Regions from separate parts of the Halomonas sp. HG01 genome, predicted to be linked through region 2. Evidence: predicted binding sites of a transcription regulator. Region 2 holds the regulator's gene; the other holds the start of a gene.
The links. The regulator sigma-54, encoded in region 2, starts transcription at its own class of promoters, with help from an activator protein. The targets are predictions, from matches to a motif close to TGGCACNNNNNTTGCTNT.
Positions count from the first base shown of each region.

Region 1: the regulator sigma-54 is predicted to act here: its motif matches at 4,760-4,777, upstream of glnA (glutamate--ammonia ligase).

Region 1 covers NZ_CP022134.1:9,298-16,751, forward strand. Annotated here, with positions in the region: gene UN84_RS00045 (ABC transporter ATP-binding protein) at 1-422, opposite strand, end outside; gene UN84_RS00050 (sodium-dependent transporter) at 472-1,914, opposite strand; gene UN84_RS00055 (hypothetical protein) at 2,091-2,408, opposite strand; gene typA (translational GTPase TypA) at 2,588-4,414, opposite strand; gene glnA (glutamate--ammonia ligase) at 4,921-6,327, shown strand; gene UN84_RS00070 (ZIP family metal transporter) at 6,446-7,159, opposite strand; gene UN84_RS00075 (DUF4124 domain-containing protein) at 7,326-7,454, shown strand, end outside.
Region 2 covers NZ_CP022134.1:1,150,298-1,157,751, forward strand. Annotated here, with positions in the region: gene yjgA (ribosome biogenesis factor YjgA) at 1-336, opposite strand, end outside; gene pmbA (metalloprotease PmbA) at 462-1,802, shown strand; gene UN84_RS05340 (hypothetical protein) at 1,885-2,424, opposite strand; gene UN84_RS05345 (HPr family phosphocarrier protein) at 2,475-2,744, opposite strand; gene rapZ (RNase adapter RapZ) at 2,749-3,648, opposite strand; gene UN84_RS05355 (PTS sugar transporter subunit IIA) at 3,681-4,166, opposite strand; gene hpf (ribosome hibernation-promoting factor, HPF/YfiA family) at 4,170-4,481, opposite strand; gene UN84_RS05365 (RNA polymerase factor sigma-54) at 4,595-5,995, opposite strand; gene lptB (LPS export ABC transporter ATP-binding protein) at 6,152-6,877, opposite strand; gene lptA (lipopolysaccharide transport periplasmic protein LptA) at 6,874-7,401, opposite strand; gene lptC (LPS export ABC transporter periplasmic protein LptC) at 7,398-7,454, opposite strand, start outside.

The DNA of each region.
Region 1 (7,454 bases), 1.1 Mb from region 2:
CCGACGAAGTCGATCACCTCCAGCGCCCGGCGCCTCACCTCGGCTTCCTCGCGTCGCACCTGACCCGGCTTGAACCAGGAGGCGAACAGGTTCTCGCCGGCCTGGGCGGGCGGCACCATCATCAGGTTCTCCAGCGCCGTCATGTTCGAGAACTCGTGGGCGATCTGGAAGGTGCGCAGCAGGCCCTTGTGGAACAAGGCGTCGGCGGGGCGGTTGGTGATGTCCTCGCCGTCGAAGAGGATCTGGCCCGAGTCGAGCGGCAGGGCGCCGGCGATGATGTTGAACAGCGTCGACTTGCCGGCGCCGTTGGGGCCGATCAGGCCGGTGATCGAGCCTTCCTCGACCTGAAGGGAGCAGTCGTTGATGACCTGGAGGCCGCCGAAGGCCTTGTTGACGTGTTGGACGTCGATGATGGCGGACATGGTGCCCTCGTTATGCATTGTTCATTGTTATGGGGTGGAGCGAGGGGCCTCATGAGCCGTGGCGCTCCACCAGGAAGCTGTGTGCGGCGGCGAAGGCGCCGACGATCACCGCCGCGCCGATGGCCGGAACCCAGTAGCCCTGTACCTGGGGAATGCTGCGCAGGAACACGAAGGCCACGGCGGCCGGCGCCACGAAGCGTACCAGCAGGCGCCAGACCCGGAACCAGCTCGCGCCGGTGCGCATCTCCTTGGTCACTTCGCCATGGGTCAGTACCCAGCCGGCGAACAGCGCGATCAGCAGGCCGCCGAGCGGCATGAAGATGTTGGTGAGCAGCTCCAGCACCGCGAAGGGGCTGCGGCCGAACAGCTCGTGGAAGGGCGAGTCGCTGGCCCAGGCGTTGAAGCTGAACACCGTGAGCAGGCCCAGCGCCCAGCTGGCCACCACCATTGCGGACACCGCCTGGGGGCGGCTGAGGTCGAAGCGCTCGACCAGGTAGGCGGCCACCGGTTCGATCAGCGAGATCGCCGAGCTCAGCGCCGCGCCCAGCACCAGCAGGAAGAAGACGGCACCGAGCAGCGTGCCGCCGGGCATCTCGCCGAAGGCCAGCGGCAGGGTGACGAACATCAGCCCCGGGCCCTCGGCCGGGTCGAGCCCGGCGCCGAAGACCAGGGCGAAGATCGCCAGGCCGGCGACCAGCGCCACGGCGGTGTCGACGATGGCCACGGTGAAGGCGGTGCCGGTCAAGGAGGCGTCGCCGGACATGTAGGCCCCGTAGGCCATGATGGCCCCCATGCCGAGGCTCAGGGTGAAGAACGACTGGCCCATGGCCTCCAGCCAGCCCTCCAGGCTCAGATCGGCCAGGTGGAAAGTGAACAGAAAGTCCGCGGCGGCGGCCATGTCGCCGATCATCACCGCGTAGGCCAGCACCACCATCAGGATCACGAACAGTGCCGGCATCAGGATGCGCAGGCCGTTCTCGATGCCGCGGTGGACGCCGAGCCCGACGATCAGCGCCGAGGCGCCGATGAACAGGCTGTGGTAGAGCGCCAGCAGCGGCGGCGAGGCCAGCAGGACATCGAAGCTCGCGGCCACGCGCTCGGCATCGGCGTCGATCAGTCCACCGCTGAGCATCAGCCCGGTGTAATGAATCGCCCAGCCGGCGATCACCGAATAGAAGCTGAGAATCACGAAGGCCGAGACCGCGCCCAGCCAGCCGATGGATTCCCAGGCGCGGGAGGTGTGATGGGTGCGGGTCAGGAAGCGCATGCCCATGATCGGGCTGCGTCGGCTGTTGCGGCCGAGCATGGTCTCGGCGATCAGGATCGGGATGCCGACCGCGAAGATGGTCAGGGCGTAGACCAGCAGGAAGGCCCCGCCCCCGTTCTCGCCGGCCAGGTAGGGAAAGCGCCACAGGTTGCCCAGCCCTACCGCCGAACCGACGGCGGCGAGCAGGAAGGTGCCCTTGTGCGTCCAGACGTTGTTGGTGCTCATCGGTTCCCGGCGCTCGCGGCCTCGTGACTCGGGCCCCACGGCCACGAGCGGCCATGGGGGCTGCGTGGGGCGGTGCCGCCCCATGGTCGTCACTGTGCGCCAGACGCGGGGTACTTGACCAGATGGCTAGCGTTTAGGGGCCGTTGGCGATGGCGGATGGTAATCCGGTCGCCGGCTCAGTCGGGATCGTCGTCCGCCTCGGGGTGACGCGGCTCGAGCGCACGCAGGGCATCGGGCAGGCGCACGGTGTCGCCGAGCGCCAGGTCGCCGACGTGCTGCTCGCGGCGTCCGTTGTCGTCGGCGATCAGCGCAACCACCTCGCCGATGCTGGTGTCCTCGACGTGGGCGTCGACCCGCACCCGCACCGTGAAGCCGCGGAAGTGGGCGCTGATGATGCTGCCCTCGTGGGGCTCCGGGTAATCCTGGGGATGGTCCTGGTAGTAGCGCAGCACGCTGGCGCTGCCGGGATCGTCCCATTCGACGTGCTTGTGCATCGGGCTGGCCTCCATGGCGAATGCTGGAGCCTCAGCATAGTCCCCGGCCGGGGGGCGAGGCCACCGATGGAGGGAAAGGGCTGGCACGGCGGCCGCTGAAACGAAGGAGCCCGCCATGATGGCGGGCTCCTTGTGCGCAGCGAATCGCGGCGCTCAGACGCGCGGTGCGGCGAAGACGCTTACTTCTTCTTGGCGCGCTTGCGCTCGTTCTCGGACAGCAGCTTCTTGCGCAGGCGGATGTGGTTCGGGGTGATCTCCACCAGCTCGTCGTCGTCGAGGAACTCGATGGCCTGCTCCAGGGTGAAGCGGATCGGCGGGGTCAGCACCAGGTTCTCGTCGTTGCCGGAAGCGCGCATGTTGTCGAGCTTCTTGGCCTTGGTCGGGTTGACGACCATGTCCTCGGCACGGCTGTTGATGCCGATCAGCATGCCCTCGTAGACCTCGGTGCCGTGCTCGATGATCAGCTTGCCGCGGTCCTGCAGCGCGAACAGCGCGTAGGCCAGGGCCTTGCCGGAGACCATGGAGACCAGCACGCCGTTGCGACGCTCGACCGAGGCGTCCGGCTTGAGGTCGCCGTAGTGGTCGAAGCGGCTGGTCAGGATGCCGGTGCCCGAGGTCAGGGTCAGGAACTGACCGCGGAAGCCGATCAGGCCGCGCGCCGGGATGATGAAGTCGAGACGCACCCGGCCCTTGCCGTCGGGGTTCATGTTCTTGAGCTCGCCCTTGCGGTAGCCGAGCTCTTCCATGATGGCGCCCTGGTGCTGCTCCTCGCAGTCGATGATGACTTCTTCGTAGGGCTCCTGCTCCTGGCCGTCGATCTCGCGGATGATGACCTCGGGGCGGCCCACGGCCAGCTCGAAGCCTTCACGACGCATGCTCTCGATCAGCACCGAGAGGTGCAGCTCGCCGCGGCCGGAGACGATGAACTTCTCGGGGGAGTCGCCCTGCTCGACGCGCAGCGCCACGTTGTGGATCAGCTCCTGGTCGAGGCGATCCTTGATGTTGCGGCTGGTGACGAACTTGCCGTCCTTGCCGGCGAACGGCGAGTCGTTGACCTGGAAGGTCATGGACACGGTCGGTTCGTCGACGGTCAGCGCCGGCAGCGCCTCGACGGCAGACGGGTCGCACAGCGTATCGGAGATCGCCAGATCCTCGATGCCGGTGATGCAGATGATGTCGCCGGCGGTGGCTTCCTCGGTCTGCACGCGCTCGAGGCCGAGGTGGGTCATGACCTGGCCGATCTTGCCGCGGCGGGTGTTGCCTTCCTTGGAAACGACGGTGACCTGCTGGTTCGGCTTGACGCTGCCGCGGGTGATGCGGCCCAGGCCGATGACGCCGACGTAGCTGTTGTAGTCCAGTGCGGAGACCTGCATCTGGAACGGCGCTTCCAGCTCGACCTTGGGCGGCTCGACGATGTCGACGATGGCCTCGAACATCGGGCGCATGTCATCGCTCAGCTCTTCCGGCTCGGTGCCGGCGATGCCGTTGAGCGCGGAGCAGTAGATGATCGGGAAATCGAGCTGCTCGTCGGAGGCGCCGAGGTTGTCGAACAGGTCGAAGATCTGGTCGATGACCCAGTCGGGGCGGGCGCCCGGGCGGTCGATCTTGTTGACCACGACGATCGGCTTGAGGCCCTGGTCGAAGGCCTTCTGGGTCACGAAGCGGGTCTGCGGCATCGGGCCGTCGACGGCGTCGACCATCAGCAGCACGGAGTCGACCATGGACATCACGCGCTCGACCTCGCCGCCGAAGTCGGCGTGTCCAGGGGTGTCCACGATGTTGATGTGGTAGTCGCGGCCCTTGCCATCATCCCAGCGGATCGCCGTGTTCTTGGCCAGGATGGTGATGCCGCGTTCCTTCTCCTGGTCGTTGGAGTCCATGATGCGCTCCTGGCCTTCGGCCTTGCGGTCCAGGGTGCCGGACTGCTGGAGGAGCTTGTCGACCAGGGTGGTCTTGCCGTGGTCGACGTGAGCGATGATGGCGATGTTGCGAAGATTCTCGATCACGACGGGATCCTGCTGGGAAATTGGGGTGGCATTATAGGGTCAGGACCTCGACGCTACCAGCCTTGTAGCCGCCGGAATCCGGATCGTCGAGGTGTTTTTCGCCATGGGGCGCGTCGCACGGCGTCCGAACGGCGGAAGCGTCGGTTTGGTGCGCGAGAAAAGAAGGTGTGCACACGTTTGGTGCAAAGAGGCCTTCCAGGCTCCATTTTGGGGCGTTCGGCACGGCCTGGAAGGCGTCATGAGCGGGCATGGTACGGGGTGGTCGGCTTTGCACTCTCATGGAGCAATTTTTTTCTTCTTTCTCTTCAGCTGTTTATAGATCGGTGTCGGCGTGCGTCGTCATTTTGGCACGTTGTATGCTTTGTTTCGGACAATGCCATGGTCGTGCATGGCGGCGTGGGCATCGCGCCGACGCCATGCTACAACGTCGACTGGACACACCCGCGACCGACGACAGACAGATTCAGCGGAATACCAACACCAGCCACTGTACCCTGGAGGACCTCATGTCCGAGAAGACTCTCGCCCTGATCGAAGAGCATGACGTGAAGTGGATCGACCTGCGCTTCACCGACACCAAAGGCAAGGAACAGCACGTCACCATTCCGGCCCGTGACGTCGACGAAGAGTTCTTCGAGAACGGTCAGATGTTCGATGGCTCCTCCATCTCCGGCTGGAAGGGCATCAACGAGTCCGACATGATTCTGCGCCCGGAAGACGGCACCGGCTTCCTCGACCCCTTCACCGAAGACGCCACCCTGATCCTGCGCTGCGACATCATCGAGCCGGCCACCATGCAGGGCTACGAGCGTGACCCGCGCTCCATCGCCAAGCGCGCCGAGGCTTACCTGCAGTCCACCGGTCTGGGCGATACCGCCTTCTTCGGTCCGGAGCCCGAGTTCTTCATCTTCGACGAGGTGCACTGGAAGGCCGACATCGAAGGCGCCATGTACAAGATCACCTCCGAGGAAGGCGCCTGGGCCACCGACCGTCAGGTCGAAGGCGGCAACCTGGCGCACCGTCCGCGCGTCAAGGGCGGCTACTTCCCGGTTCCGCCGGTCGACAGCTTCCACGACATCCGTGGCGCCATGTGCAACACCCTCGAGGCCATCGGCCAGTCCGTCGAGGTGCACCACCACGAGGTCGCCAACGCCGGCCAGAACGAGATCGGCGTCAAGTTCAACACCCTGGTGAAGAAGGCCGACGAACTTCAGGAAATGAAGTACGTGGTGCACAACGTCGCCCACGCCTACGGCAAGACCGCCACCTTCATGCCCAAGCCGCTGGTCGGTGACAACGGTTCCGGCATGCACGTCCACCAGTCCTTCTGGAAGGACGGCCAGAACCAGTTCGCCGGCGACGAGTACGCGGGCCTGTCCGAAATGGCGCTGTACTACATCGGCGGCATCATCAAGCACGCGCGTGCCCTGAACGCCTTCACCAACGCGTCCACCAACTCCTACAAGCGTCTGGTGCCGGGCTTCGAAGCGCCGGTCATGCTGGCCTACAGCGCCCGCAACCGCTCCGCTTCCATCCGTATCCCGTACACCGCCAGCCCGAAGGGCAAGCGTGTCGAGGCGCGTTTCCCCGACCCGACCGCCAACCCCTACCTGTGCTTCGCGGCGATGCTGATGGCCGGCATCGATGGCATCAAGAACAAGATCCATCCCGGCGACGCCATGGACAAGAACCTCTATGACCTGCCGCCGGAAGAAGGCAAGTCCATCCCGACCGTCGCCGAGAGCCTGGACCAGGCCCTCGAGGCGCTGGCCGAGGACCGTGCCTTCCTGACCGAAGGTGGCGTGTTCACCGACGAGATGATCGATGCCTACATCGAGCTCAAGGAAGAGGACGTCGAGCGCCTGCGCATGACCACGCATCCGGTCGAGTTCGACATGTACTACAGCTGCTGATGCCGCGCGGCGCCTGGCGCCGCGCTCCAGCACGCGAAAGGCACGCCCGAGGGCGTGCCTTTTTTGTGCGTCTTTCTTTTGCGTGTCTCGATGCCGCGGGCTGACCCCGTCATGGCCATCAGTGGATCAGCATGTGACCGACGATGCCCATGGCGAAGCCGAGCACTGCGCCCAGCGGCGGCCCCCAGTGGCGTTCGAGGCGGGCCTGGGGGGCCAGGTCCTGAAACACCGAGTAGAGGATGCCGCCGGCGGCGAACAGCATGATCGCGGCCACCGGGGTGGGGTAGTCGCCCAGCCACCAGAGCCCGCCCAGCCCCGCCAGCGGGCCCAGCCAGGCCATGGCGAAGAACAGCGTCAGCAGGCGCCGGGCCGAGTAGTGGGTGGTCTCGCGCAGCTCGCGATAGGCGTTGAAGCCTTCCGGCAGGTTCTGCAGCGTCATCAGCAGGGCCAGCAGCACGCCGCTGCCGCCGCCATAGGTGAAGGCGGCCCCCAGAGCCAGGGCTTCGGGCAGGAAGTCGGAGAGCATGGCCGTCAGCTGGCTGGCGGAGGTGCCGTTGCGGTCGAGCAGGATGTCGATGCCCATGAAGGCCAGGCCGCCGGCGAGGAACCAGAGCATGGCCGGCCCCGGGGCCAGCGCCTCTAGGCTGTTGGGCACCAGCACCAGGGCCACCGCCGAGAGCAGGGCGCCGCCGCCGAAGGCGATGATGCCGTGGCGCAGCTCGTTCTCCAGCCAGTTCGGCCCGAGGCGTTCCACCTGGGCGACCCAGCCCCCCAACGGCATCGCCATGCCGGCCACCAGGGTCAGCAAGACCACCTTCTCCCATGCCTCCATGCCCGTCGCTCCTTGGCTGTTGGTGTCGCCGCCTCATCCTACTCTTCTTCACCCGGGGCGCGAACGTGGATTCCGTTCCGGGTCGACGGTGGGCTAGGCTTGGAGCAGGACGATGGCAGGCGCACGGCGCGCCGCACGGGACCGTCACGGAGCTCGGGAGAGACGCATGCACAAGGTTGTCATGACACTGGCGCTGGGCCTGGCGATGAGCCTGCCGGCCGTCGCGCAGACCATCTATCGCACCACCGATGCCCAGGGCAACGTCGTCTTCACCGACGACCCCGGGCGCGGCGGC
Region 2 (7,454 bases):
GAGGCGGTCGCGCCACTGCTCCAGGCGGTGGAAGGCGTGGTCGCGGCGCAGCTGCTCGCGGTCCATCTCGTCGAACACCGCCTGGATGCCGTCGAGGTTCTCGCGGCGCATCAGCTTGCCGACGTACTGCATGTGCCGGCGGCGGGCCTCACGGGCGCGGATGCGGCCGGTCTCCTCGATGGCCGCCAGCAGGTCGTCGGAGAGCGGGAAGCGGTCGCGTTCGGCCTCGCGCATGGCGATCAGCCGTTCGCCGAGCTCCTGGAGGGCATGCATCTCGCGCTTGAGCTGCGACTTGCTGGGCCGTTCGTCGGCCGAAGAGAAATCATCCTGGGTCATGCGGCGTCCTGATTCATGAGAGGGGCGTTAGGCATTGGCCCAGTATACCAGCCCGCCGCGTCGGGCTGGCCAAACGACCATGTTGTGTATCGGCCGCCTGGCCGGTCGAGTGAGGAGTCAAGACGATGACACAGGCTTTCGATGCCGTCGCCCAGCAGTCGCTGCTGGAAACCCGTGCCGAGGCGGCCCTGGCGCTGGCCCGCCGGCTCGGCGCCGATGCCTGCGAGGTGGGCGCCAGCGTCGACCAGGGCGTGGGCGTCAACGTGCGCGAGGGCGAGGTCGAGACCGTCGAGCTGTCCCGCGATCAGGGCATCGCGGTGACTGTCTACGTCGGCCAACGCAAGGGCAGTGCCTCGTCCACCGACGCCTCCGAGGCGTCGATTCAGGACGTGGTCGAGAAGGCCATGGCCATCGCCCGCTACACCGGCGAGGACCCGGCCTCGGGGCTCGCCCCGGCCGATCTGATGGCCCAGGAGCTGCCGGACCTCGACGTTCATCACCCCTGGGCGTTGTCCACCGAGGAGGCGGTCGAGCTGGCGCTGGCCTGCGAGAACGCCGGCCGCGGCCAGGCGGGCATCAGGAGCTCCGACGGCGCGGGGCTGTCCAGCGGTGAGGGCGTGCGCGTCTACGCCAACAGCCACGGCTTCCTGGGCAGTCAGCGCGGCAGCCGCCACTCGCTGTCCTGCATGCTGATCGCCGAGGACGAGCACGGCATGCAGCGCGACTACGACTACACCAGCGCCCGCGACCCTCGCGAGCTACTGGCGCCCGAGGCCGTGGGCGAGAGCGCCGCGCGGCGCACCCTGCGCCGGCTCGGCGGCCAGCGCCCGGCCACCGGGCGGATGCCGGTGCTGTTCGATCCGAGCCTGGCGTCGGGGCTGGTCGGCAGCTTCTTGAGTGCCATCGCAGGCGGCGCCCTCTATCGCCAATCCTCCTTCCTGTGCGACCGCCTCGGCGATGCGCTCTTCCCCGAATGGTTCTCGCTGCAGGAGAAGCCGCGCCTGGTGCGCGGCATGGCCAGCAGCGCCTTCGACGGTGACGGCGTGGCGACCCGCGACAACGTCTTCATCGATCAGGGACGGCTGGCCAGCTACATGCTGTCCGCCTACAGCGCGCGGCGACTGGGGATGGAGACCACCGGCAACGCCGGCGGCGCCCGCAACCTGCGCCTCAGCGCGCCGCTCGAGTCCCAGGAGGCGCTGCTCGCGCGCATGGATCGCGGGGTGCTGGTCACCGAGCTGATGGGTCAGGGCGTCAACGGCGTTACCGGCGACTACTCCCGCGGCGCCGCGGGCTTCTGGGTCGAGAACGGCCGCATCCAGCACCCGGTGGAGGAATTCACCATCGCCGGCAACCTGGCGACGATGTTCCGGGGACTGGTCGGCGTCGGCGACGACATCGACACCCGCGGAAGCATCCATACCGGCAGCTGGCTGATCGACGAGATGACCGTGGCCGGCAGCTGAGCCGGACACGGTAACGACAAAAAGCCCGCGAGACGCTCGCGGGCTTTTTTGTACGATGTTGTCGTGGTCCGGGTGCCGGTGCTCAGCGTTTCGGGCGGTAGTGTTCGTCCACGCCCAGCCGTTCGAGCAGGCGAGTGAACAGGAAGGCCTCGTTGCCCTTGAGCGAGCGGCTCAGGCAGTCCAGGTACTCGCGGCGCGGATAGCGCCGCCAGCGCGGTGCCTTGTAGGCATCGAGGTCGATGGCGAACAGGCGACCGTCGCGAACCAGGAAGTTGTCGGTGTGCAGGCCGCGGCAGTGAATGCCGTCGCGGTCGAAGGCGACCAGCGCGTCCAGATACTGTTCCTGCAGGTCGGGGGAGTCGAGGATCAGCTGCTTGAGCGGTACGCCATGGATGTTCTCCGTGACCAGCCGATAGGGGCGCGCCTCGACGATGGTCGGCGTGGCGATGCCGAGGGTTTCGAGCCGCGAAGCAATGAGGGCGAAGTTGCGCCCGGGGTAGGGCCGGATGCGCGCCAGGTAGCGCAGCCGGTCGACGGTCTTTGGCTGGAAGGTCTTGATGAAGTGGTCGCGCTCGGGATCGAAGTGGACTCTGGAGTACTTGCCGGTCTGGATCAGCTGCATGGTCCTGCTCGGTAGAGGGGGAGTGATGGCGCCGTCGAGACGGCCTCTGGTCAGGCTTCTTCGTCGAAGCGGGCCGCGAAGAGGGCTTCCAGCGCATCCAGCACCGCCTCGCCGTCGTCGCCGTCGGCCTCGAGGGTCAGTTCGGTGCCGCAGGGCGCGGCCAGCATCAGCAGCGCCATGATGTTGGTGGCATCGGCCTGCTGGTCGCCATGGCAGACGGTGACGCGGGAGGCGTAGGGTTGGCAGCACTGCACCAGGCGGGTGGCGGCCCGGGCGTGCAGGCCGCGCTTGTTGGTCAGGGTGAGCTTGCGGCTGGGCACGTGACTAGCGGTCCTTGGCGTCGTTCGGGTCGGGAAGCGTGAGTTGCAGGCCGAGCTCGCGATGGCGCAGGCGCACGCCGGCGTGGGTCTCGGCAAGACGCCGGGACAGTCGCTCGGCCAGGTAGGTGGAGCGGTGCTGGCCGCCGGTGCAGCCGATCGCCACGGTCAGGTAGCTGCGCTGGCTGGCGCGGTAGCGGGGCAGCCAGCGTTCGATCCAGGCCAGGATGTCGTCGGCCATCTCGTCGACCACCGGGTAGCCCTCGAGGAAGGCGATCACGCTGTCGTCGCGGCCGGTGGCATCACGCAGCCGCGGGTCCCAGTAGGGGTTGGGCAGGCAGCGGGCGTCGAACACGATATCGGCGTCCAGGGGCACGCCGCGCTTGAAGCCGAACGACTCGAGGGTCAGCGTCAGCCCTTCGCGGCGATGCCCGGCGACCTGGTCGGTGATGCGGCCACGCAGGTCATGCACCGAGAGCCGCGAGGTATCGATCAGCAGATCGGCGAGGTCGCGGATCTCCGACAGGGCGTCTTCCTCGCGATCGATCGCCTCGGCCAGGGTCATTTCGGTATCGCGGGTCAGGGGGTGTCGGCGCCGGGTCGCGGAGTAGCGCTCCAGCAGGATGCGTGCATCGGTGGTCAGGTAGATCACCTGGCACTGGATGTCGCGGGCACGCACGTCCTCGAGCAGCGTCGGGAAGCGTTCCAGGGCATGGGGCAGGTTGCGGGCGTCGATGCTGACCGCGACGGCGCTGCGCAGGGACTGGCCGCTGCGCAGCTCGTCGACCAGCGGTCCGAGGAGCATCGCCGGGAGGTTGTCGATGGCGTAGTAGCCGAGGTCCTCGAGGGCCTGCAGGGCGATCGACTTGCCGGAGCCGGAGCGTCCGCTGATGATGACGAGCTGCATGACGGATCGGGTCTCCTGGTCGGGGGCGGCCCTCAGCTGCGTCCGCTGGCGGCCGGTGCCTGTCGTCGGATGGCGTCGAGGAGGCTGTCGTGCAGCTCGCGCTGGCTGCCGGCCCGACGCAGGGCGCTGCGGGTCGCGGCGTCGTTCATCACGCCGGCGACCTGGCCGAGCAGGGCGAGATGCGCGTCGTCGGCTTCCTCGGGGACCAGCGGCACGAACACCAGGTCGACGGGTTCACCGTCGATGGCGTCGAAGTCGACCGGTTCGTCGAGCTTGAGAAAGCCGGCGATAGGGGCCTTGCAGTGAGGGTTGCGGGAATGGGGGATGGCGACCCCGTGCCCGATGCCGGTGCTGCCCAGGCGCTCCCGCCCGATCAGCCGGCTGAAGACCTCCTGGCTGTCGAGGCTGGGAATGTTCTGGGCGATGAAGGTGCTGAAGAACTCCAGCACCCGTTTCTTGCTCCCCCCGGGCACACCGAAGAGGGTGCGCTCGGGGGGCAGGATGGCTTCGAGTGACATGACTCAGCGGACGCTTGCGGCGCCCTGGGCGCGGGCCTGAGTCTTTTCCTTGTGCTTGACGAGCTGGCGGTCCAGCTTGTCGGCAAGGGCGTCGATGGCGGCGTACATGTCGGCGTCCATCGCTTCGGCGTGCAGATCGGCACCGGCGGCGTGCAGCGTGCAGGCGGCCTGTTGGCGTTCCTTCTCGACGGAGAGCGTCACCTGAACGGTGGTGATGTTGTCGTAATGGCGTTCCAGGCGGGAGAGTTTCTCCTGCACGTAGTCACGCAGGGGCTCGGTCAATTCCACGTGATGGCCGGTGAGGTTGACTTGCATGACACGCTCCTTGCTCCTTGGGTGGTGACTCGATTGTAACCCTTTTTGGTGCCTTGCAAACCCCCCGTGCCAGACGCGTTTTCATACTCTGGAACCCCCCCGTCGGGAGGGCCTCAGCCGAGGCGCTTGCGCTGGCTGGAGGAGGGGATGTGCATCGCTTCGCGATACTTGGCGACGGTGCGTCGGGCCACCTCGATGCCCTCCTCGGCGAGTAGGGTGACCAGCTTGCTGTCGGACAGCGGCTTGCGCGGCGGTTCGCCCTCGATCAGCTTGCGGATGCGGGCGCGGATCGCGGTGCTGGAGTGGGCATCCTCGCCGTCGCCGACCTGGCTCGAGAAGAAGTACTTGAGCTCGAAGACGCCGCGGGGGGTGTGGATGAACTTCTGGGTCGTGACCCGAGAGATGGTCGACTCGTGCATCTCCACCGTCTGGGCGATGTCGGCCAGGATCAGCGGCTTCATGGCCTCTTCGCCGTGCTCGAGGAACTCGATCTGGCGGGTCATCACCTCGTGGCCGACGCGCAGCAGGGTGTCGTTGCGGCTGGCCAGGCTCTTGATCAGCCAGCGCGCCTCCTGCAGGTGGTCCTTGAGGAACTGGTTGTCGTCGCTCTTGTCGGCGCGCTTGATCAGCGCCGCGTAGTCGGGCTGGATGCGCAGCCGCGGCATCGCCTCGGGGTTGAGCTCGACGCGCCAGCCCTGGGGCGTGTAGCGGGCGATCAGGTCGGGAATCACGTAGTCGCTGTCGCCGCTGGCGAATTCGCTGCCCGGGCGCGGGTCGAGGCCGCGGATCAGGCCGATGACCTCGTCGAGGGTCTCGTCGTCGAGCCCCAGACGCCGCTTGAGCAGCCGCCGGTCGTTGCCGGCCAGGGCCTCGAGGAACTGGCGTACCAGGCGGCGCGCCTGGGGCAGCAGCGGGGTGTCGTCGGTCAGGGTGGCCAGCTGCAGCAGCAGGCACTCGCGCAGATCGCGGGCGAACACGCCGGTGGGCTCGAACTGCTGCAGGCGCAGCAGCACCGCTTCGACCTCGCGGGTAGCGAGCCCGTCGAGGCCCTGGGCGCGCAGGCCGTCGCGCAGCTCGTCGAGCGGTTGATCCAGATAGCCGTCCGGCGTCACGGCATCGATCAGGCTCTCGGCGATGCGGGTCTCGCGTTCGTCGAGCTCGCTCATGGCCAGCTGCCAGACGAGGTGGCTCTGCAGGCTCTGGCCGGCGGCCTGGCGCTCGAAGTCGGGAGCCTCGCCGCTGCCGCCGGCGTCCTGGAAGGTGTCCGACCAGTCGCTGTCGACGCTGAGTTCTTCCGGAATCTCGTCGGACCAGTCGTCGTCCGGCGTCTCCCCGGCGGCCTGCTCGCCGAAGTCGTCCTCCAGCTCCAGCATGGGATTGGCTTCCAGGGCCTGTTGGATCTCCTGGCGCAGATCAAGGGTCGAGAGCTGCAGCAGGCCGATGGCCTGCTGCAGCTGGGGCGTCATGGTCAGCTGGGTGCCGACACGCAGTTGGAGGGATGCCTTCATGGCCATGGCAAGCGTTCCGGTCCTGCGGCAAAGAGGCCTTCCACCCTAGTGTGGGTGTGCCCGCCGTGCAAGCCTTTGCTCAGCAATTAGCATGCCAATGGCAATTGCCATGCCTGTCTGTGCATGGCGACAATATATCAGTGACTTGCGAAGCCAATAGGCTCAGAGTCGGAAGTCCTGGCCCAGGTAGACGTCGCGTACCCGCTGGTTGGCGAGGATGGCCTCGGCGTCGCCTTCGGCGATGATCTGGCCGTCGCCGACGATGTAGGCGCCGTCGCAGATGTCCAGCGTCTCGCGCACGTTGTGGTCGGTGATCAGCACGCCGATCTCGCGGGCCTTGAGCTGGCGGATGATGCCCTTGATGTCGCCTACCGAGATCGGGTCGACGCCGGCGAAGGGCTCGTCGAGCAGGATGAAATCGGGTTCGGTGGCCAGCGCCCGGGCGATCTCGACCCGCCGGCGCTCGCCGCCGGACAGGCTCATGCCCAGGTTGTCGCGGATGTGGGTGATGTGGAACTCCTCCAGCAGTGCCTCCAGGCGCGCCTTGCGGCCGGCACGGTCGAGGTCACGGCGGGTCTCGAGAATGGCCATGATGTTGTCGGCCACCGACAGCTTGCGGAAGATCGAGGCTTCCTGGGGCAGGTAGCCGATGCCGGCCTGGGCGCGTTGGTGCATGGCGGCGCCGGAGAGGTCGCGGTCGTCGATGACGACGCGGCCGGCGTCGGCCCGGACCAGGCCGACGATCATGTAGAAGGAGGTGGTCTTGCCGGCGCCGTTGGGGCCCAGCAGGCCGACGATGCGGCCCTGCTGGATCTCCAGGCTGATGTCGTGAACGACGCGACGGCGCTTGTAGCTCTTGGCGAGGTTCTGGGCACTCAGGGTCTTCATGGGCCGTCCTGCTGTTCCGGCTCCAGGGTCATGCGCACGCGCTGGCGCTCGCCGATGCCCTCGGCGTCGGAGCGGGCCTGCACCACCCGGCGGTCGAGGAAGTATTCGAGGTAGCCGCCGTCGAAGGTGTCGCCGCCCTGGTGCAGCTCGGCCTGGTCGACGAGCTCGATGCGCCGCTCGGCCACGTGGTAGACCACGGTGCGGCCCCAGGCGCGGACCAGGGGTTGATCGGGGGCGGGCTTCTGCTCCAGGTAGGCGCGCTGGCCGGTGGCGGTGGCGGTGGTCAGCTGGCCGGCCTCGTTGCGCTGGATCTCCACGCGGTCGCCGGTCAGCTGCATGCTGCCCTGCTGGATCTGCACGTCGCCCTGATAGACGGCGGTGCCGGCGCGGTCGTCGAGGTCCAGGCGGTCGGCCTCGACCTGGATGGGCGCGCTGGCGTCGCCTTCCAGCGCCAGGGCGGCGGGGGCGGCCAGCGCGGTGGCGAGCAGCGCTGCGCTGAGCAGTGAAGCGAGGGATCGCGTCATGACTCGGGGTCCTCCTGGGGGTCCGGCGGGTGGTGGCCGCGCACATTGTCGGT